3 regions of the Photorhabdus antumapuensis genome follow, and region 2 is predicted to be linked to each of the others. Evidence: predicted binding sites of a transcription regulator. Region 2 holds the regulator's gene; each other region holds the start of a gene.
What was found. Region 2 encodes PurR, which represses purine synthesis genes. Its sites were predicted from a motif close to CANGCAAACGTTTGCNTG; they were not measured.

Region 1 (7,954 bases), on a different contig from region 2:
TAATCCGTTAATCCGTTAGTCCGTTAGACCTTTCACCATCGTTGTATGAATGGTATTAATGACAATATTAATCCAATCCAGCGAAATACCATTCTTTTCAAGAGCGTCCTCCGATTTATTGGGGGTATCGTTTTCGTCTTACCAATACCGTCATATGCTCCCAACATACGGTAGATCATTTATTGCTTAGTAAATATTTACAATTACTTATAATTTCAGTTAGTTATTTTTCCATCAGGGCCATACCAGCATCATGTGTACATTAAGTGTATCTTTAATTGGTGTATCCCATTTTTTGTAGATTGGCCTGACAAGTGATAGTAAAAACTATTAGTATTGGGAAAACGATCACTTTAGTTTGAAAACTATTTTCAGGGAAATAGAAATGTTACATGTACTTGCATGGCCTGATCTGTTTATTTGCATTTTTGCCGTTTTCTTTGCTTATCTGATTTTTGGTATGGCAGGGTTTGGTTCTGCTCTTATTGCTAGCCCGATTTTGGCACTTTATATTCCGGTAGCGAAAATTGTCCCTTTATTAGCTTTGATAGATCTGACTGCCGCAGTGATTAATATTACCAGAGATGGCAAGAAATCAGAGTTTAGTGAGATCAAGTTAATTGTTCCGTTAATGATTGCCGGTAGCTTGATTGGCGCTGCCATTTTATTGATGGCTCGACCTGATGTTTTAGTTCTGGTGTTGGGGTTATTTGTTGTTTTCTATTCAATTTATTCGCTATTTTTCAGTAAAACCTACCGCCAATTCCCTGCTAAAGCCGCTATTCCATTTGGCCTGAGTGGAGGTATTTTCAGTGCACTATTTGGTAGTGGGGGCTTTCTTTATGCAATTTATCTAACCGGGCGGATATCAGATAAGGAAATTTTCAGGATTACTCAGACGACTTTAGTTGGTTTCAGTACCCTGACAAGAGTGATTATTTTTGTTGTCATGGGTATTTATCTGGATACTTCATTTTTGTTATTAATACTGGTATTTATTCCAGCCATGTTGTTGGGAATCTATTTTGGCCGCCAGGTGACACTGAAAATCTCCAGGGAAATATTTTTGAAGTTTATCAATATTATTGTGCTGGCTTCGGGGTTAATGCTGATATTTCGTTATATATTTGCTCTTTAAAATAGTAACTAATCATAATTAATATATTTAATATAATATCATTAATTTGTTGTTTTCATTTTGTTTCGTATTTATTCTCTTTATTTTTGCTGGATAGGCACAAATAAAATGAATAGTCGTGATTATAGAAATAATAATTTTTTTGCCATTTTTACTATTACCACAAGTGTCGCTGTTATTGGCATTGTCATTGGTTTGACTATCCCAATGATAGCGTTACGCTTGAATAGCCAAGGTATTGATGAGTTGTATATTGGTTTAATTTCTGCCGCTCCGGCATTAGGGGTTCTTTTGAGTGCTCCGGTAGTCCAGAAAATTGTAGCTCTGGTAGGCAAGAAACACGTCATGATGATTGCAACAGGGGTTTCTGCTGGCAGTTTGCTCCCACTTTTGGGTTCGTTGCCGATGGAGTTGCTTTTTCCTCTGCGTCTAGTTACTGGTGTTGCTAACGGGTTAATGATCTGTCTAGGTGAAACCTGGATTAATGAACTCTCTGAAGAGAATAAACGAGGCAGGGTACTGGCTGTTTATACAACAGTTTTTACTATCAGTCAGTTGCTTGGCCCTTCTATCATTGCTTTTTATGGTATTGCAGATAAAACGCCGATACTGATTTGTACTCTGATCCATATCTTTTCACTGGTGCTTTTTGTCATGGTAGATCAGAAGAAAGGCGATAGGTTGCCGCAACACAGTAAGAAATCCAATTTCTCTATTGTTCAATTTGTGAAGATTGCGCCGGCGATCTGTGGTGGTGTGCTATTTTTTTCCTTTTTCGACGGGACCATTCTGTCTATGTTACCCATCTACGGAATGAGTTGTGGGTATGCCGAAGTGGTAGCTGCACTGATGATAAGTGTCGTTCTTGCTGGTGATGCAGTGATGCAGCTCCCGTTTGGTTGGCTGGCGGATCATATGAATCGTATGCGTTTATACCAGATTTGTGGTGTAGCAACGCTCGGAGCAAGTGCGTTATTACCATTTGCGATGGCACATCAGTATTTTATCTGGCCTCTGTTGATTGCTTTAGGGGCAACTGCGGGGGCTGTCTACACCATTGCATTGGTCCAAATTGGTCAGTATTTTTCAGGAAATGATCTGATAGTGGCTAATGCGGCGGCGGCTATGTTGTGGGGTATTGGGAGTTTGTTTGGGCCACTGCTTGCCGGTATAGCGAGTTCAGTGACGCCATCAGGTTTACCTATTCTACTTGTCATCATTGCAGCACTGTTTCTGATTTCAACAATGGATCGGTTTAATCTACAGAGTGAGAACGGCTGAGGTGTTCAGCCGGAGAGTGTTACAGGCGTAGAAGCTGGCTGTGAATAGCAGTCAGCACTGAGTAAGTCTTATTTATTTTCAAGTCGTTAGCTAAATAATACTGTTAGCTATTGATTTCGACACTATGATCACTGGATAATCTTTCGCCTCAAATTCTCTCACTGTTTTCTATTCTAAAAGCCAAACGATTGCTTTTATGATTTGTTGAACCGATTGGTGCAATATTCATTAAGTGTTGTGTTATTAAGCGAGGTAATCGTTTTCGTTTGATTAGGAAGTGGAAGAAGTACCATGAACATAATGCAGGGGAATGACATGTCTGGCACTCAGGCACCAGTTAAATGCAAACTGGACAAGTATTTTAAATTGACTGAACGTGGCACAACCGTACGCCGTGAAATTCTGGCAGGGCTCACAACTTTCTTGGCGATGGTTTATTCAGTCATTGTTGTACCGGGGATGTTAGGGCAGGCAGGGTTTCCCCATGCGGCTGTCTTTATTGCGACTTGTTTGGTTGCCGGTTTTGGTTCTTTGTTAATGGGGCTGTGGGTGAACTTGCCAATGGCAATTGGTTGTGCAATTTCGTTGACTGCATTTACCGCTTTTAGTTTGGTTTTAGGACAGCAAATTACTATTCCGGTTGCACTCGGTGCGGTATTTCTGATGGGGTGTTTGTTTACAGTGATTTCTGTGACCGGTATTCGTTCTTGGATTTTACGCAATATACCCATGGGCATTGCGCATGGTGCAGGGATTGGTATTGGGCTGTTTTTGTTACTGATTGCGTCAAACGGTGTTGGTCTGGTCATTAAGAACCCACTGGAAGGTTTGCCTGTTGCTTTGGGTTCGTTCACCTCTTTTCCGGTTATGATGACTCTGCTTGGGCTGGCTGTTATTTTTGGCTTGGAAAAATTGAAAGTCCCCGGCGGTGTGTTGCTAGTAATCGTGGTGATTTCTGTTATTGGGCTGATTTTTGATCCGGCGGTGAAATATCAAGGGTTCTTTAAGGTACCGAGTCTGGGAGATGATGGTCTGTCCCTGATTTTTAGTATGGATATTATGGGGGCTTTGCAGCCAATTGTGTTACCTAGTGTGTTGGCGTTAGTAATGACCGCGGTGTTTGATGCGACCGGTACCATCCGTGCGGTAGCAGGGCAAGGGAACCTGTTGGATAAAGGTGGACAGATTATTAACGGCGGTAAAGCGCTGACTGCCGATTCTGTCAGTAGTATTTTTGCCGGTGCTATTGGTGCTTCTCCGGCTGCGGTATATATCGAATCAGCCGCGGGTACCGCCGCAGGCGGTAAAACAGGTTTAACCGCAACAGTGGTCGGTATCCTGTTCCTGTTGATTTTGTTCTTTTCTCCACTTTCATATCTTGTACCGGCGTATGCCACTGCGCCGGCGCTGATGTATGTTGGTCTGCTGATGCTGAGTAATGTCAGGAAACTGGATTTTAATGATTTTGTTGGGGCGATGTCCGGTATGCTTTGCGCGGTCTTTATTGTTCTGACTTGCAATATTGTAACCGGCATTATGTTGGGTTTCAGTTCTCTGGTTGTTGGTCGTATCTGTTCCGGTGAATGGCGCCAATTGAATATCGGTACAGTGATAATTACGATCGTTTTAGTAGCATTTTATGCTGGTGATTGGGCTATTTGATTGATTAAAAAGTGCGTAAGGTCTGTTCACCCCTGCGCACTTTGCTATTTCTTGCGATTACTTTTAAATTCTTAATTATTTCCCCCTCTATTTATCTGATTAGTTTACAATATTCCTGCAATTCTTTCGGATACGGCTCCGCGTGTATCTACCTTTTTCGATTGATTCAGTTACTTTAGTATTAAGATTTATTCTCACTGTTTTTGTGTTAACGGGAAGAAAAAGAGTTTCAATCTGTATACCAACGGTTCTTAGGTAAATTGTAAGGGCAACATGGAAATATTCTTTACTATTCTGATCTTGATTTTGGTGGTTTCAGTTTCTGGTGTTCTGACTAAAGTGATTCCGTTCCGCATACCTTTGCCGTTAATGCAAATTGCTATGGGAGCATTGCTGGCCTGGCCGCACTTTGGTTTACATGTTACTTTCAATCCTGAGCTGTTTCTCGTTCTGCTAATCCCTCCTTTGTTATTCGTTGACGGCTGGAAAATGCCAACCAGAGAGTTTTTCCAGTACGGACGGGAAATTTTTATACTGATGCTGGTATTGGTGCTGGTGACTGTTGTCGGTATTGGTTATCTGATTTACTGGCTGATGCCAGGTATTCCGTTAATTGCTGCTTTTGCCCTTGCTGCTGTGTTATCGCCAACAGATGCGGTGGCTTTATCATCCATTGTTGGAAAAAGGCGTATGCCTAAGCGCATGATGAATGTGATGGAAGGGGAAGCGTTAATGAATGATGCTTCCGGCCTGGTAGCCTTAAAGTTCGCTGTAGCGATAGCAATGGGAACGATGGCATTTTCTGTTACTGGCATGACCATAGAATTCTTCAAAGTTGCTATAGGCGGTTTGTTATCCGGTATTGCAGTAACCTGGCTGTATAGTAAATCCCTGCGCTTAATGAATCGTTGGAGCGGTGGCGATCCGGCAACCCAAATTGTTTTCATGTTGCTGTTGCCATTTGCCTCTTATCTGATTGCAGAACATATTGGTGTTTCCGGTATCCTTGCCTCAGTTGCCGCGGGTATGACGATCAGTAAATCTGGGGTCATCCGTAATGCTCCGTTGGCAATGCGTTTGCGTGCTGATAGTGTCTGGTCAATGCTGGCGTTCGTGTTTAACGGCCTGGTGTTTATCATGTTGGGCCTGCAACTACCGGGGATCTGGCAAACTTCCGTTATACAGGCAGAACTTGATCCAACCGTTGAAACCTGGATGTTGTTTGCCGCAGTCGCAGTGATTTATGGGGCGCTTCTGCTATTGCGTTTCTGTTGGTTGTGGCTGATGAAGAATATCAGCAAAGTCTTTATGAAGAAAAATCCACTGAATTTTGCGACTTATACCACCCGTGAATTGTGGCTGGCATCTTTTGCCGGAGTTCGTGGTGCAATCACCCTTGCTGGTGCACTGTCTGTTCCTCTGTTTCTGGCGGATGGTACGCCATTCCCGGCACGTTATCAGCTTATCTTTATTGCCGCAGGGGTCATCCTGTTCTCGTTGTTAATTGGAGTTCTCTCTTTGCCATTCCTGTTACGGGGAATGCAAACTTCCGATAAGGAGGCAGATATCAGTGAAGTCAGAATGGCACGGGCAGCTATGGCGGAAGTGGCGATTGTTAGTATGAATAAGATGGAAGAGCGTCTTTCTGCTAGCCCCGAAGAGCAGTTGGATGCTGAGGTGATTACTGAAGTTGCTTCTAGGGTAATTGGCTATTTGCGTCGCCGTACTGTGGGGCAGGATGAGATAGAACATAACCTGCTAGTGGAAGATTTGGAACGTCGTTTTCGTCTGACTGCATTAAGGGCAGAGCGCGGTGAGTTGTATCATCTGCGTGCAACCAGAAAAATCAGTAATGAGACACTTCAAACCTTGCTGCATGATTTGGATTTACTGGAAGCTTTATTGGTACAGAAAGAGCACTGATCTCCTATATTTGTTGGTTGTCACGACAATCTTGTGAGCCACTTTATTCAGCCTGATTGGTGAATATCTTGCCTATCAGGTTGATAGCTGATTTGTGGTGTTTGCTCGTGTCTGGTTGGTGGTATTGGTTTTCCTGCCGTAGATACCGGAACCTCTTGGCAATGATGAATAATATGTTGGTTCCGGTAGAATGGCTGATAAATTTACCATTGAGGGGAGTTGGGTTGCTGAGTTGTTCTAGGGGTATCGACGCTTACTTTTGAAATTCCTTTTACGAATGGCAGATTATCCATTGCGTGTTGGCGTGCGGAATGGATAAATGCGTCAGTCTCAGGCTGGTACTGTTCGCCTTCACGAACGGCAGCGTACAGCCTGCTCCATAAACCTTCTCCCAGTGTTTTAGTCACCACTAACTCTTGCCTTTCAAATGTCTCAACAACCCAATGTGGCAGAGCTGCGATTCCCATGCGGGCAGCGACCATTTGAATCAGTAATAGGGTGTTATCCACATTTTTCAACGTAGGGACAACGCCCGCTGGTTGCAAGAAACGCCGCCAGATATCGAATCGCTGACGTTGAACGGGGTAGATCATCAATGTTTCATTAATTAAATCTTTTGGCTGGATGTGCAGTTTATTGGCCAGAGGATGATCCGGAGCAACAACCAGCTTGACCTCATAATCAAATAGCGGTGTGTAGTGCAAATGACTTTCAGGGAGAATATCTGATGTCAAAACGACATCCAATTCTCGTTGCTGTAGTGCAGGTTGTGGATCAAAAGTGACGCCGGATTTGAAATCCACATTGACTTGTGGCCAGGTTTCTCGGAAATGCTTGAGTGCAGGTGTCAGCCATTGAATACAGCTATGGCATTCAATAGCGATACGCAGATTTGTTTGGCCCGGCTCTTTACATTCGCGCAGTGCATTTTGAACCAGAGGGAGAACTTGTTCTGCTAGTCGTAATAAAACTTCACCCTGTGGCGTGAAACGAAGCGGTTGACTTTTACGAATGAACAACCGGAAGCCAAGGCGATGTTCAAGATCGCTGAACTGATGAGACAAAGCGGATTGTGTTTGATGCAGATGATTGGCTGCTGCCGCTAATGAACCGCAATGACTCAATGATTGTAATGTTTTTAGATGTTTTATTTCGATCATGAGAAACCTTCAAGGTGATAATGAATAAATTGCGCTTGTGGTTTATACCTTACCTGTTGATTATGGATGTGTAAACATCTAGACGGCTAAAAATGACGGGATAATGAAATGACGATTATTAATCACACACTTGGCTTTCCACGTATCGGTTTGAAAAGAGAACTCAAAAAGGCTCAGGAAAACTATTGGGCAGGGAAAATTTCTCAGCAAGAATTATTGGAAACTGGGCGTGAGTTACGTGCCCGTCACTGGGAGCAACAGAAGCAGGCTGGTGTTGATTTAGTGCCAGTTGGTGATTTCGCTTGGTATGATCATGTTCTGACGACCAGTTTACTACTCGGTAATGTGCCACCGCGTCACCAGAATCCAGATGGCACGATTGATCTGGATACACTGTTCCGTATTGCTCGTGGTCGTGCTCCGACGGGTGAACCTGCTGCTGCCGCAGAAATGACTAAATGGTTTAATACTAACTACCATTATATCGTGCCAGAATTTCAGCAAGGGCAGGAATTTAAGCTGAGTTGGACTCAGTTACTAGAAGAAGTGGATGAAGCGTTGGCTCTGGGTCATCAAGTAAAACCCGTTTTACTGGGGCCGGTAACTTACCTGTGGTTGGGTAAAGTGAAAGGTCAGGTATTTGATCGTCTCTCTTTATTGAAAGATATTCTTCCTGTTTATCAGCAAGTATTGGCTGAGTTAGCTAGACGTGGTATCGAATGGGTTCAGATTGATGAACCTGCGTTGGTACTGGAACTGCCAGCAGAGTGGTTGGCAGCTTATCCGGTTG
Region 2 (7,954 bases):
CCACGATGATATTTTCAGAGGCTACTTTATGGAAAACCCGATTGAGTTAGATGAATGGCTTGAAGAACCTACACACGATGATGCTGTTGAAATGATGAATGCGCAAGCTGTCGTACCTTTTGGTACAGCACTTTGGCCTCATTAAGGTTCTTTATAATAATATATACCCCATAAACTTCAAGTTGCCGCTCGCAAGATGAAAGCAGTTTATTATCTCCCCGTACCCCGGCGAGATAATAAATGTATATTGAGGTATGACAAGTATATAAGTAAGGGGAGGCCCCCTTACTTAAAAATAAACAGGATTGTTCTCATGGATAAAAGTCTTGAAAATATGTATCGCTGTTTATCACATCATCCTGCAATTTCAGATAAAGTAAGAAATGATGAATGTATAAAAATATTTATCGGATCTGATACTGAGCATCGCAATATTGCGCAAAAGATGCATATGTATAAAACGGGTTTCGATGTAAGATCTGATTTTGCTTTTTTAGAAGAAACATCAGCAGACGATATAAAACAAAAAATATCCGATTGTGATTTGTTTATTTTTCTTTATGCATCATCAACATTAAAGAATGTATCTCCACAAGGACCAGAATATCTAACCAAAATAAGAAGTTTTATTACTGAATCATGGAAGAAATCTGTACTGTTTAAAGATTATGGTCCTCATTTTATTGAAGCATTCAGCGAGCCGCCAGTATCAATAGCAGAAAGAAATAAAAAAATTATTGAATTATCAAATCGATCACAGAAAGTTCAATATACAGATAATAAAGGGAGCTCGATTGTAGGTTATTTAGAAAAAGGCCATAAATGGACTTCCATTGATGGTAATGGAAATCTTGATGTTATTCCTGGGGAGATAGCAAGCCATATAAAGAACCTTAACGGTAGTGTCAGCTTTAGTGGCACTTTTTTGAGTACTGCACCCTTTGCTATAAAGTATGGCGTTGTCAATAATATGATGACTATAAATATAAAAGAGGGTGAAATTATTGGGTTTGATTGTGAGAATGATGAATTTAGTCGGGATTTTAATTTATACCTAAACCATAATCACGGAAATAGAATTGTTGAAGAGTTTGGTATTGGTACTAACATGGGTGTGAAAGCGCTTTATGGCAGAAATGCTGGTTTTGAAGAACGGCATCCTGGCTTACATCTTGGTTTAGGTGGTGGAGTAAAAGGGAGTCATCATTTAGATTTGATATTTTCTGGTGGAAAAATAGCATTTGATCAAACAGTCTTCTTTGATAATGGTTACCTGGATGATTTCCGTTAGTGAAAGATAGATCTATACCTAATAGATTTCGAGTTGCAGCGCGGCGGCAAGTGAACGAATCCCCAGGAGCATAGATAACGATGTGACTGGGGTGAGTGAAAGCAGCCAACAAAGCAGCAGCTTGAAAGATGAAGGGTATATCTTTATTGACTAAAAGCTACAGTAGAAACCTGTAGCTTTTGGTTAATTATCGGGCTGCTCGTAACCCGCCTTCAATACCTTTTAGACTGAATATGATTTGCCATAATTGGATATCGCGAGCACGAAATGCACCTGCACAGGCATTCAGATAATAGCTAAACATGCGTTTAAATGTTGGACTATAGTTATCTTGTATTTCAGGCCAGCAGGCAATAAATCTTTTATGCCAGGCCATCAATGTGCGGTCATAATCTGCGCCAAAGTTATGCCAATCTTCCATAATAAAACGGCTTTTACTGGTGTGGGCTATTTGCTCAATAGAAGGCAGGCAGCCATTAGGAAAAATATATTTGCTGATCCACGGGTCAGCACTGACTTTAGCTTTGTTGGAACCAATAGTATGTAGCAGGAATAAGCCATCAGGTTTCAGGTTTCTTTGAACAACGTCGAAGTAAGTCGCATAATTTTTAGGGCCAACGTGTTCAAACATACCGACAGAAACAATTTTGTCGAATTGCTCATGTAAATCCCGATAGTCTTTCAGAATGATCTTCACATCCAGATTCTTACATTGTTTCTGTGCATATTTCCGTTGTTCGGCTGAAACAGTTATACCTGTTACGGAAACACCATAATTTTTAGCAGCATAAGCCGATAGCCCACCCCAACCACAGCCAATATCCAGCAGGGTCATACCTGGAGAGAGTTCTAATTTCTCGCAGATAAGTTTCAACTTATCAAGCTGAGCTTGTTTCAGTGTTTCAGCTTGTTTCCAGTATCCGCAGGAATATTGCATATAAGGGTCAAGCATACGGGTAAAAAGATCATTTCCTAAATCATAATGTTGATGACCGACAATCCATGACCGTTTTGGCGTTTGTAGATTACGTAAGCGGGTTATTGCGATTCTCATCGTATCTTTGAAATTATTAGGCATTTTATTTTCTAATCCAGCGCGTAAAACGCGATAAAAGAAAATATCTAACCGCTCACAATCCCACCAGCCATCCATATAACTTTCACCTAATCCTACCGAACCTTGTTGTAAAACTCTTTTATAGAAATTAGGATTTTTTATCTGGATATCATAAGGATTGTGACCATTAATTTGAATACCTGCTTCTTTTAGCATCTCATTGGCAATTCTCTGCCAGGAGTTAATGGCTGTTTTCGGGTTTTCAATACAGGATGAACTCATATACTCTCCAACGTTAATGTGATGGAATATTGAGGAGCTCGTTTTACTGCCTATCCCAATAGGGCTATTTTATTTGCCCTTCTTTGCCATAAAGAGCGAACTTGGGCAGTGCTCAAAATCCTCACGTACTACGTGTACGCTCCGGTTTTTCCGCGCTGTCCGTGTCCAAACTGCCTGCAACAATTACGCCTATGGGATAGGCACTTAGCTAATAAAGCAGGATGCTAAGACGCAAAATGCAAAAAATAACAAAGAATCAAAGTAAAAAATCTTAAAGATGACTAATCCATGAGTTTAATGGGGGCAGTCATTGCTACTGAAAACCTCAAATTCCAGGTTATTTATAATAGGGAACGTATTGAGTATAAAAGCGTAAAATTGTTTTATCAATTAATAAATAAAGGCTGCAATTAATTGATAATTAGCAGCCTTTATTTATACCCGTTATCTTTCAAGCTGCCTCTTTGTTGGCTGCACTCACTCACCCCGGTCACATAGTTATCTATGCTCCCGGGGATTCGCTCCCTTGCCGTCGCGATGCAACTCGAAATCTATTAGGTATATATAACAATCTGATTAATATCAGGAATTTTGTTCAACTGTTTGAATGCGGCGATCAGTGTTTTTTTTCCGCTGTATAAAATATCCTAATGCCATCGGAACAACGGTAGAAACCATGACAGTGGTTGTGGATATAAGTGGATTGCTGATAAATGCTGATACAATCAGGCTGGCAATAAAACAGAGTCCTAATTGAAGCGTGTTTTGTAATGCAGTGGCTTTTCCACTGTCTTGTGGATAAGCGGATAAAGCGTTTGCTACTGCAATTGGGTATAACGCACCATTCATCGCAGCCATAAAGCAAAAAGGTACCAGAATGGTGAATAGAGTTGGCTCGCTAAATTTTGCAATTAAATAGAGCACAATCATGCTGACAGCATAGCCAATTAACAGATAAGGGAAAATAATCTCACTTTTTATTTTGGCTAAAATACTGCGGCATCCATAACCTCCAACGATAAAGGCCAGCGTTTGAGGTATATAACTCAGACCGATGTCATCCGGGGTATATCCCATCTTTCCGAGAATCGAAGGTGAGCCTGTTAACCAGGCAAAAAAGCCGGCGCTGCATGATGCAAATATCAGAACGTTGCCATTAAATAGCGGTGATTTCAGTAGAGTAAGGAAAGAGACATTATTTGTTGGCGCTTGAGTTTCACGGTTTTTGCGATTTTCTTGCAAGAACAGCGTAAAAAACAACAGTAATAATGTGATTGTCAGTAAGACTAGGAAAATCATGCGCCAGCCGCCGTGTTGTAACAGCCAGGCTCCCATCAAAGGTGCCAGGGCAGGGGAGAGCGCAACCAGAGGCATAATCGTTGCAAAAACATGTTTGGTACGATTGGCCTCATAGCGATCAATCACTAATGCTTGCCATGAGACTGCGGCTGAACAAACACCTATGGCTTGGATAAAACGCAAAACTAAAAGTTGGGTGGCGTCTGTTATCCACATCATACCCAGACAGCCAATAGAAAACAGGGACAGCCCGGTGATGATAATCGGTTTTCTGCCAAAGCGATCTGAAAGAGGCCCCCACAAAAGTTGAGCAAAGGCGAAACCTGCAAGAAAGATGCTTAGGCTGGCACTGATTGCTTCTGCCGATGTCTCTAATTCTTGTTGCATAGTGCCGAATGCTGGCAGATACATATCAATAGCCAGATAACCTAGCATACTCAAGCCTGCAAGGTAGAACATGAACTGACTTGAGTTTTTCATTTGATTACTCTCTTTGAATGTCATGATTGAAATAATTTGCAGTGATAGGGAGATAACAATATTGACACATATTCTATATGTCGTGATTTTTACTTGTGAAATGGTAATATTTGCATAGTGCTGTGAAAAAAATTGAAAGGTGAAATTATGTGGTCGGAATATTCACTTGAAGTCGTGGATGCGGTTGCCAGAACAGGCAGTTTTAGTGCCGCTGCATCGGAGCTTCACCGTGTCCCTTCTGCGATCAGTTATACTGTAAGACAACTGGAAGAGTGGCTTGCTGTTTCGTTGTTTGAGCGTCGTCATCGGGATGTGGAATTAACTGAGGCAGGCGCTATTTTTATTAAAGAAGCTCGTTCTGTTATCAAAAAAATGATTGACACTCGTCACCAGTGTCAACAAGTTGCAAACGGTTGGCGAGGGCAATTTAGTATTGCAATTGATCTCGTTGTCAAACCAGCGCGTAGTCGCCAGCTTATTCTTGATTTTTACCACCATTTTCCTGATATAGAACTTTTTATTCATCAGGAAGTGTTTAATGGTGTGTGGGACGCACTGGTGAATAGTCGAGTGGATGTTGCAATTGGTGCAACCCGGGTAGTTCCAGTCGGGGAAAGATATAGTTTCCGAGATATGGGGTTTATGCCCTGGCTATGTGTGGTTAGCGCAGGCCATGCGCTGACCCAGTTGCCGGGTCCGCTATCTGATGACCAAATGCGGCCTTATCCAAGTTTGTGCCTTGAAGATACATCCCGTAATTTACCGAAGCGTGACACTTGGAATCTGGATAATCAGCGCCGATTGGTGGTGCCTGATTGGGAGTCTGGTCTGTCTTGTCTAAACGAAGGGTTATGTGTGGGAATGGTGCCTGAACATAGGGCAATGCCGCTTATTCGGCAGAATAAACTAGCCGTGCTGGAATTGGAACAGCCTTTACCAGACAGTCCATGTTGTTTGGCATGGGTTCAAAACAGCCATTCTCCAGCATTAAGTTGGCTGCTTGACTATCTTGGCGATAGTGAAACTCTTAATGCTGAATGGCTTCAAGATGAATAAAGCGGATTAACGACGATAGTCGATAAATGGACCATCCACGACAGAACGTCGCTCAACCAAGCGTGGATGTACTTCAATAGTTTGTGCATCTTCACGTTTATTGATTATTCGGTCCAGTAACATGGAAAACGCCATCTGCCCCAATCGTTCTTTTGGCTGATGAATGGTGGTCAATGCCGGAGAGAAATAGCGAGCGTTGCGTATATTGTCATAACCGATGACAGAAATATCCTGTGGGACGCGTAATCCTAATTCATCAGCAGCACAAATAGCCCCCATGGCCATAACATCTCCGCCGCAGAAAACCGCAGTTGGGCGCTGTTTTTGATTCAGGATTTGATGCATGGCTTTATAGCCCGATTCTGGTTCAAAATCCCCCTGAATAATCCACTCTTCTCTGATCGGAATGTTAGCTTCTTTTAATGCCTTTAAGAATCCTTGATGACGGCCGCCTCCGGTATTTCGTGCCAGAGGGCCGGGGATCGCACCAATATCACGATGACCTCGTTCGATAAGATAACGACCAGCCAGATAACCGCCGTGGAATGCATTATCAATAATAGTATCGGTGAAATCACTTCTGGCCTGTCCCCAATCCATGACGACCATTGGAATATTGCGATAATCTTCCAACATTCCCAACAACTGTTCCGGATATTCTGAACACATAATTAGCAGTCCATCCACACGTTTTTGTGCCAGCATGGCTAGATAGGCTTTCTGTTTATCAATGTTATTGTGTGAGTTACATAAAATCAGCGTATAGCCTTTGCTATAACAACTGTTTTCAACAGCCTCAATGACTTCAGCAAAATAGGGGGCTTCACTGGACGTTGCCAGTAATCCGATCGATTTTGTGTGGTTAACTTTCAGACTGCGAGCAACGGCACTGGGTGAATAATTCAGTGTTTTAATAGCAGCCCAAACAGCAGCTTTAGTATCTTCAGCGACGAAGCGGGTTTTATTAATAACATGGGATACGGTGGTGGTTGAGACGCCAGCGTGCTTAGCCACATCTTTGATCGTTGCCATGAGGTGAAAGACTCCTGACCTTTTGGTCTAAATTTAAAACGCTTTGTTAATCGCTTGCTAGCCCTTTACATAGAGGGGCTGGCAATAAGTTAGCGATAAATCCTGGATTTTGTCTGATCTGGCTCAAAAGTGAAAGCAATAATCAGTGTTATAAAATGTGTGGTAATCGCTATTTATGCTTTTCCTTATGTAAGGGCAATTAACCATCTCAATAGACTGGTTTTTGTCGTTATAAACTTTTTATTCTGAGGAGGCTTTATGAATACCGATTTGAAGCTTGGTTTATTTACTGCTGTCAGCACGTTGGTGATGATTGCCATTTTTGCCGCTCTTTGCTTGATCTTTGCCTGATATTTTGAACTGATTGGATGATTTAAAAATTGGGCTTTACGTTGAAGGGTAATTGGGCAGATAGTCTCAATGGTTTATCTGCCCTTTGCCTTTGCGTGTTAAAACAGATAATAATAAATTAATCTGATAGTTGTTAAGCCAGATTTTTTGCAACAAATGCCCAGTTAATTAACGCCCAGAACTAAAAATTTTTCACTGCTGTGTCGGTAAGTTTATGGTCATCTTAACAATTTCTACGATAAATAACAGTGGAAATGATGTCATTTGTGCCAGGATAAGAAAAGATCAGGATGCATATTAATGAGAGAAAATGGTATTCTCCGCAATATTGTGACGATGTTGGTTATCAACATACTGTTGGTTTAAAGGAAATAAAAATGACGACTATTGAGAAGATTGAGCGCCAAATTAAAGAAAACCCGATTTTATTGTATATGAAAGGTTCTCCTAAATTGCCAAGTTGTGGCTTTTCTGCGCAGGTGGTTCAAGCTTTATCTGCGTGTGGTGAACGTTTTGCTTACGTAGATATTTTGCAAAATCCAGATATTCGTGCAGAATTGCCAAAATATGCTAATTGGCCAACTTTTCCTCAGCTTTGGGTGGAAGGTGAATTGATAGGTGGATGCGATATTGTCATTGAAATGTATCAGCGTGGTGAGTTACAAACATTAATCAAAGAAACTGCTGATAAATATCGTTCTCAGGACGAAAACGCGACAGAGTAATTTTTTCATCACTTATATACCTAATAGATTTCGAGTTGCAGCGCGGCGGCAAGTGAACGAATCCCCAGGAGCATAGATAACGATGTGACTGGGGTGAGTGGAAGCAGCCAACAAAGCAGTAGTTTGAAAGATGAAGGGTATATATACCCAATTCGCATGAACGGCCTATTTTAATTGTTTAAGTTTTTCAATGGATTTGTTTTCTATCAGGATCTCCATTTGACTGACCGCAACGCGATTCAGCTTTTGGAACCTGTCGTTGGTAGAGAGGCCTTGCCCGATAAGTTCAGCATTGAAGCTTTCTAAATTAGATAACACGACAAGCTGTTCCAGTGTGGCATAGTCCCGTATATTGCCTTTTAGTTCCGGGTTCTCTTTGCG
Region 3 (7,954 bases), on a different contig from region 2:
ATGTTCAGGCGAAAGTTTAATTTCACCTGTGCATGTGACATTAAAATTTACCTGGAGGCATTGAGTCTCCTTAATAGAATATTCCACCGCGCTGAGAAAACCAATAACATCATTAAGAAACAGCCCGGTCTCCTCTTCTATTTCACGAGATAGTGCTTGTAATAGATTTTCTCCGCCAGAAGGCATTTCCCAGAGATTTGGTGGGAATTCATCAGGAGCTCGTTGTAAGAACAGAATATTGCCGTTTTGGTCTCTGATGATGCCATCGACAACAATACGGTCATAATTTTGTAGCTTGTTTTCAATAGATTCAGGCAGTATACACATCATTTTTTGTACCTTGTCACAACTTCAATGGGTAAAATTTAATTACATTTTTAACGTATCGATATTAATACGGTTTTTCGGCTGATACTGATCGGATATTTTATTAATGGATTGAAATAGAAAATAACGATTATAAAGTTGAATCGGGCACATAATGTACCCGAACATTCATTACTATAACTTAACAACCGGACAGGTTTCACAGTTTGGTGTGGATATTTGCCCCTTATCGATGGTTTGAGTTTCGCTGCCTGATTGTTTATCAGTGGCTGTCAATGTACCATCAATAGTACTTTTAATATCATCAGCAGCAAGATCTCCCTGTATTAACAGCGTGAAATTGCCTTTACCCTGTAATTTCAACGGCACCCACCGCCATTGAGGTAAAATCGCCAAATCTGCATCTATTCCCCGGAAATCTAAAGTGAATGGCTTCTGTACCTGTTGATCTACTGTGCCTTTTATTTTCAGTAATCCATCATCAACAGAGGCATCTAATTGGTCGAGGATCAGTTTATTTCCCTCTGTATGTAATTTAAGGTAAGGGCGACGTAATTCAACTTTGTTAAATGTTGCGCTGGTGGCACTTAGGTTCGAAGAGCCACGCCAGATCCCCCATTTCCCTTCTTTCAGTAACTCCATGTCATAGATATAACCACTGAGGGCGGTAAGCTGGAATGGAAAATCGGGGTTAATATCAATCAACAAGCTGTTGTTAATTGTCAGCTCGTTAATGGAAAATCCGGATATCCATTCAGGCAATGATTTTTTCAGCAACTGATGCCAGTTTTGTGGCAAGGTATAAGTTAAACCGGCAACTGTTGCATTGGTGATGTTGAATTGCTTTGTTTGGTGATTCCATTGACCTTTGACGTGAAATAATCCCTTTTCCCAACGGGAAGTGAGATTGGAAATAGTGAGTTCATTGCCGGCGATAAGAAGGTGACCAATAACATCGGTGAAATGAAGATCATTCAGCGTAGTATCCATGACGTTGAAATCAATGATGCCTTCTTTTGCCTGCCAGCTCCCGTTAGTCAAACCGACATTTTTTACTGAGACATCCAAATAGTTAGCAGACCAGTTTTTACCTTCCAGCTTGGCATTAGTGAGACTCAGATCTTTGATGCTGACGGCGGGTAATTTGTTCGTTTTTAGCAATAACTCTTCAAGTGTCATTGGCGTTTGCCAACGAATATTGCTGATAAGTAAATTATCCCACTGCCAGCGACCATCAGGCAGATGCTGCCCATTGCCTGATACCGAACCCTGTGCCAATGTTGCACCAAATGAACGGATAGTCAGCGTATTCTGCTGGTTATTTCCTCGCATAATGACTTTTTCAAGAGAAATATCATTGAGATTCAGTTTATCAGCGCTGAATTGAAATTCCCCATTCCCTGCTAACTTATTTGATTGTGGGTTCCAGGGGGTGATACCGCCGGTGATGTTTTGTCCTTGAATTTGCCAATCTGCATTTTCTGCCTGAATAGCCATCTGATTAAGTTGCAGAATATTGGTGCTAAAAGGCAAGGATTGTTGCTGGCCTTTGATTGTTAATTGGCCCTGTTGCAATAACAGACGATGAAAATGACGCGGGGAAGTGAGTTGCTGCCAGTTGAAATCGAATGCGACAACTTGAGCCGCTAAAATAAAAGTCTGTTGCTGATTGCTAATGACAATATTGGAAAGTGCCAGAGTACCTGGTTGTGACCAGTTATGTTCAATATTGCCGATTTGAACCTGATAACGGCTGTGATGACTCAGCCATTGACTAAGCTGATGTGCTCCCCAATTTGTCTGTACCACGACATAAACAGTGATTACTGCCAGTATTCCCAGTAATAACAGAGTAACCAGCGATTTTCCTAACCATCTCATCATCGGACTCCAATTTAATCGGTTTATAGTTTCCTTTTATGCCGTAATTTTCGTGTTCACTCAAGAGATGGTGGATAAAAGTTATGAGCGAGGCGAAATTATTATTTTTAACATTTGTATAATTTAACAATAAAAATATCAACAAGTCACTATATTAGTTGTTATTTCTAATAGTTTCAGGGTATGAAATGAAAAAATAATGAATTATTCGTTATCGTTTTATTCTATTAAAATAAACTTCAGAGATTAATCTTTGATTAATTATATTTTTGTTTTTTGTGCTAAGTTTTTATTAATAACTTGGCGTTTTTGTGTGAATTTGTTAATAATTATATTGTGTGATTAATATAATCATTAAATCTATATTTTATTGCATGACAATATAGCCAATGACATCCGAATGAATTAATGTATTAATGGATGGCTATAAATGGAATAATGATATTTTTTCGTCATTCCTTTCTATTCCTTTCTCAGTTTGATTGATGCTTGAAATAACACTGCATAGTTTATTTTCACCCATCTTCCGGCAAATAAATAATGTAAGGAATCTTCTATGTCAGAAAACATGAAACAAAAATCGTCGAATGAAGGTAATATCCGCACAACCCGCCCACTTAATGGAAAGGAATTTCTGGATGGGCTAAACGATGGTCGGGAAGTCTGGGCTTATGGTGAACGCATTAACGATGTTGTCAACCATCCTGCTTTTCAAAATCCGGCCCGAGCTGTTGCGAAACTCTACGACGCTTTGCACGATCCTGCTTATCGTGACGTATTGACCACGGCTACAGATACGGGTAGTTGTGGTGTAACACATCCTTTTTTCCGTATACCGCGCTCACAGCAGGATTTAATTGCTGATCGTGATGCTATTGCCGCGTGGGCTCGCATGAGTTATGGCTGGTTGGGTAGAAGCCCTGATTATAAGGCTTCGTTTCTTACCTCGCTCGGCGTAAAACCGGAAATTTATGGTGAGTTTGCTGATAATGCAAAAAACTGGTATATCCGTTCGCAGGAAAACGTGTATTACTGGAATCACTCGATTATTAATCCGCCAATAGATCGTCATTTATCACCTGATGAAATTGGGGATATTTGTATTCATGTTGAAAAAGAGTGTGATGATGGATTAATTGTCAGTGGCGCTAAAGTTGTTGCCACAGGATCGGCGATTAGTCACTACAACTTTATTGGTCATTACGGTTTACCAATAAAGAAACGGGAATTTGCGTTGGTCTTTACCTTGCCGATGAATACCCCAGGAGTGAAATTAATTTGTCGTCCTTCTTACGCAATGGCGGCTGATAAAATGGGCAGTCCTTTTGATTATCCGCTCTCGTCCCGATTTGATGAGAACGATACGATAATGATTCTGGATAAAGTGAAGGTTCCTTGGGAAAACATATTTATCTATGGAGATGTAGATAAAGTTTCGTTATTTTTTGCTGAATCGGGTTATTTTCATCGGGCGATGTTGCATGGTGTGACTCGACTGGCTGTTAAACTTGATTTTCTTTCTGGGTTGCTTATTAAGGGTGTTGAAGCTACGGGTACGAAGGATTTTCGTGGCGTACAAGCACGGGTTGGTGAAGTATTGTCATGGCGTAATATGTTTTGGGCTCTCAGTGATGCGATGGTTAAATCTCCGGAGCCTTGGAGTGGAGATGCCCTATTACCTCGGTACGAATATGGGATAGCTTATCGTTGGTTTATGACGTTGGGTTACCCGCGGGTAAAAGAAATTATTGAACAGGATCTGGGCAGTGCCTTGATTTATATTAACTCCCATGCCCGCGATTTTTCCAACCCGGAACTGTCTCCTTATCTTGATAAATACATGCGTGGCTCCAATGGTTACAGTGCGGTTGAGCGAGTCAAGCTTATGAAACTGATTTGGGACTCTATCGGTACGGAATTCGCGGGCAGGCATGAATTATACGAGCGCAATTATTCCGGCAACCATGAAGCTATTAGAATCGATGTGTTATTGGCTTCCCAAGCCACGGGCTTAGTGGATCAATTGAAAGGGTTTGCTGAGCAGTGTATGAGTGAATACGATCTGGATGGTTGGGTTGGTAACGATTTTATTTGGCCTTCCAACCGCTAGGAGATAAATCATCATCACGCGCGATGATGGAATATACGTGCGTGATGAATTGATTATGTGTAACCCGATATCAGATTTGTAGAAAGATTATTTCTCTTGGGGAAACACCAGATTAAGAGTGATGGCTGTCAGACCACCAGCAGCAATACCGGAAGAGAGTAAAGTTTTCAGCCAGTCAGGAGCGAACTGTAAAATTAGCGGTTGTTGAGCAACGCCCATACCAACCGCTAAAGAGAGCGCGATAATCATAATTGCCCGGCGGTTAAGTGCTTCTCTGGAAACGATACGGACACCAGACGCGGCGATCGTACCGAACATCACGATAGTGGCGCCTCCCAATACCGGTTCAGGGATCTGTTGTACAAATCCTGCTACCGCGGGAAACAGACCTAACAGGATTAGCATCAGCGCCACGGCATAACCCACATGACGGCTGGCAACACCGGTTAGCTGGATAACCCCGTTATTCTGTCCAAAACAGGAATTTGGGAAAGTATTGAATACGGCAGACAGCATAGAATTCAGGCCGTTAGCTAAAACCCCGCCTTTAATACGTTTCATGTATACAGGCCCGCTGACCGGTTGTTCAGAAACATCGGAAGTCGCGGTAATATCCCCGATAGTTTCCAGCGAAGTGACCATAAAAATCAGCATTAACGGAATAAGCAGATTCCAGTCAAAGGAAAGGCCGTAATAAAGTGGTGCAGGAATCGTCATCATCGAACGGTTTTCCTGTACGGTTGCTTGGGGCAGCATATCCATCAGCCAGGCGACAACATAACCGACTGCCATTGCAATCACCAGAGAAGCGACACGTAGATAAGGATTACGCTGGCGGGTCAGCAAAACAATCACCACTAACACAGCGCCTGCCAGAAACAAATTCTCTGGAGAACCAAAAGTGTGATTTTCGATAGCAGAGAATCCGCCACCAATAGAGGTCAACCCAACCTGAATAAGAGACAAACCGATAATCATCACTACAACGCCGGAAACCAGCGGAGTGATGATTCTCCGGGCTAGATGCAATACGCGGGATAACAGAATTTCTGTGATGGATGCCACCATTAGAGTGCCGAATAGCGCCGCCATCATGGTGGGAATGTCGGCACCGCCGTTTTTCAGTGCCAACCCGCTCATAATCAGTGGGGAAACAAAGTTAAAACTGGTCCCTTGAATGGAAAGCAAACCAGAACCGATTGGCCCCCAAGTTCGGATCTGAATCAATGATGCTAGTCCCGAAGCAAACAGAGACATACTGATAATCCGCTGTGTATCGTGAGCGGGCAGTCCGAGTGCTTGGCAGATTAAAATTGCTGGTGTGATGACAGCGACAAACATTGCCAGTAAATGTTGGCAGGCAGCAAACAACGTTTGTGGTAATGGTGGCCGATCTTCTAAGCGATAAATCAATTCACTAGCTGGTTTTTTAGGCGGTATTGTTGCGGCTTGTTCGGAGGATGAGGTGAACATGGTGTGAAATCCCGGACTGACAAAGAACGCATTTTAATGATCAGTCGTGTAAAAGCAATCGGTTGCGTAAAAATTCTGTCACTTGTCATGATTCGCTCTGGTCACATTTTTATATGTTTTAACTTGTGTTTGTTGCAGATTTTTTTTCTAATCCAGCGTTGCCTGCTTTTGGCGTTCTCTAAAGGATGAGTATAACGTCGTAATAACTTACATAATTTTAACAATATAGCTGGGGTACATAGATGTATCATCTTGATGTTTATGGCACGCTTGTTGCGTCCGCATTAGTGCTATTACTTGGGCGTAAACTTGTACAATCAGTTCCATTTCTTGAAAAATACACCATTCCTGAACCAGTCGCGGGTGGCTTGTTAGTTGCTTTGAGTCTTTTAGTACTTAAGCAAACGACTGGCTGGGAAATCAGTTTTGATTTATCTCTTAAAGACCCTTTGATGTTAACTTTTTTCGCCACTATCGGCCTGAATGCGAATATTGCCAGCCTGAAAGCGGGAGGTAAGGTACTTTTCACGTTTGTTTTCGTCGTCGTTGGCCTATTGTTGGTTCAGAACACAGTAGGTATTGCGTTGGCTGAACTGCTGGGTCTAGACCCATTAATGGGCTTGCTGGCGGGTTCTATTACGCTGTCGGGTGGTCACGGTACTGGTGCTGCTTGGGGTAAACTGTTTATTGAGCGTTATGGCTTTGAAAATGCAACAGAAGTGGCAATGGCCTGTGCGACTTTTGGCTTAGTACTGGGTGGTTTGATTGGTGGTCCGGTTGCTCGTTTTCTGGTGAGAAATACCAAAACCCCAGGCTTGAGGTCAGATGATACGGAAGTGCCAACGGCATTTGAAAAACCTTATACCGGTCGGATGATCACAGCATTGGTCATGTTGGAAACGATCGCTTTGATCGCTATCTGTCTGATGGCAGGTAATTTTGTGTCTGAGCTTATGCAAGGGACATGGTTTGAATTACCGACATTCGTCTGTGTGTTATTTATCGGGGTTATCCTCAGTAACAGTCTGTCGGTGTTAGGTTTTTACCGGGTATTTGACCGGGCGGTGTCTGTACTGGGTAACGTGAGTCTTTCCCTGTTCCTGGCAATGGCATTAATGAGCCTGAAATTGTGGCAGATGGCATCGCTGGCATTACCTATGCTGGTCATTCTCACCATCCAGGCCATCGTCATGGCGTTGTACGCAATTTTTGTTACCTATCGTGTGATGGGTAAAAACTACGATGCAGCGGTTCTTGCTGCGGGCCATTGTGGTTTTGGCTTGGGGGCGACACCGACAGCCATTGCGAACATGCAGGCGATTACCGATCGCTTCGGTCCCTCTCATGTGGCATTTCTGGTGGTGCCGATGGTAGGTGCGTTCTTTATCGATATCGTTAACGCGATTGTGATTAAGCTTTATCTACTGTTGCCAATATTCCCAGCAGTGTAGGGGGATTAGAAAGATACTGCGCCAGCTATTCAGTTGGTGCAGTATTGTCGTTGTGTTTCGCTTATAGTTCCGTACATTCAAAATCGTAAAATAGGATGAGCAACGATGAAGCTTTTCAACGCTCTGGGGTTTCGTTGGGACCGGTCTGCGGTTCCTCTTATTGTTCCGATTCATTCTATTGAACGGGTATGTTTCCGTTTTCACCGGATGCTACCAGAGTTCGTTTGGGATGCCAGCGTGCTTGAAGGTAATCCTTTTACTTTCCCAGAAGTGAAGACATTATTGGACGGTGTAACCGTCGGTGGTAGGAAGGTTTCCGACCAGGAACAAGTCCTGAATCTCGCAGAAAGTTCCAAACGACTGTTATTTATGGTGAAAAAAGGTCAATTTGAGTTGACCAAAGCTACATTCACTGAACTTCACAGCATAGTTGCCCGCAACGAAGCCTTGGAATGGGGGCAGTTCCGTGGAGAAGGGCAAGAGGAGAATTACACTCCAGATGTCAGTTTGGGTGAGTATGGTCGGCCTACTGTACCCGGCGCGCCAGAATTGAACCATGTTTTTCAAGAAGGTGTTGCCTCACTGGATGAGTGTCAGCCTTTCGAAAAGGGGGTTGCATTCTTCCTTTTCGGTGCGCTACAGCAATTCTTCTTTGATGGTAACAAACGCACTTCACGTTTCATGATGAACGGTATCTTGATGTCAAATGGCA

Region 1: the regulator PurR is predicted to act here: its motif matches at 2,669-2,686, upstream of KZ793_RS08300 (NCS2 family permease).
Region 3: the regulator PurR is predicted to act here: its motif matches at 5,843-5,860, upstream of gltS (sodium/glutamate symporter).

Annotation. Positions count from the first base shown of each region.
Region 1 covers NZ_JAHZMK010000021.1:24,888-32,841, reverse strand. The annotation lists gene KZ793_RS08310 (sulfite exporter TauE/SafE family protein) at 386-1,138, shown strand; gene KZ793_RS08305 (MFS transporter) at 1,247-2,419, shown strand; gene KZ793_RS08300 (NCS2 family permease) at 2,735-4,081, shown strand; gene KZ793_RS08295 (Na+/H+ antiporter) at 4,355-6,004, shown strand; gene metR (HTH-type transcriptional regulator MetR) at 6,208-7,164, opposite strand; gene metE (5-methyltetrahydropteroyltriglutamate--homocysteine S-methyltransferase) at 7,273-7,954, shown strand, end outside.
Region 2 covers NZ_JAHZMK010000018.1:42,182-50,135, reverse strand. The annotation lists gene KZ793_RS08005 (M29 family metallopeptidase) at 314-1,291, shown strand; gene cfa (cyclopropane fatty acyl phospholipid synthase) at 1,479-2,630, opposite strand; gene punC (purine nucleoside transporter PunC) at 3,213-4,409, opposite strand; gene punR (DNA-binding transcriptional activator PunR) at 4,557-5,465, shown strand; gene purR (HTH-type transcriptional repressor PurR) at 5,472-6,497, opposite strand; gene KZ793_RS07980 (Grx4 family monothiol glutaredoxin) at 7,226-7,573, shown strand; gene KZ793_RS07975 (hypothetical protein) at 7,739-7,954, opposite strand, start outside.
Region 3 covers NZ_JAHZMK010000053.1:81,346-89,299, reverse strand. The annotation lists gene KZ793_RS19725 (NUDIX domain-containing protein) at 1-330, opposite strand, end outside; gene KZ793_RS19720 (AsmA family protein) at 502-2,208, opposite strand; gene KZ793_RS19715 (4-hydroxyphenylacetate 3-hydroxylase family protein) at 2,765-4,318, shown strand; gene KZ793_RS19710 (uracil-xanthine permease family protein) at 4,406-5,791, opposite strand; gene gltS (sodium/glutamate symporter) at 6,034-7,242, shown strand; gene KZ793_RS19700 (Fic family protein) at 7,348-7,954, shown strand, end outside.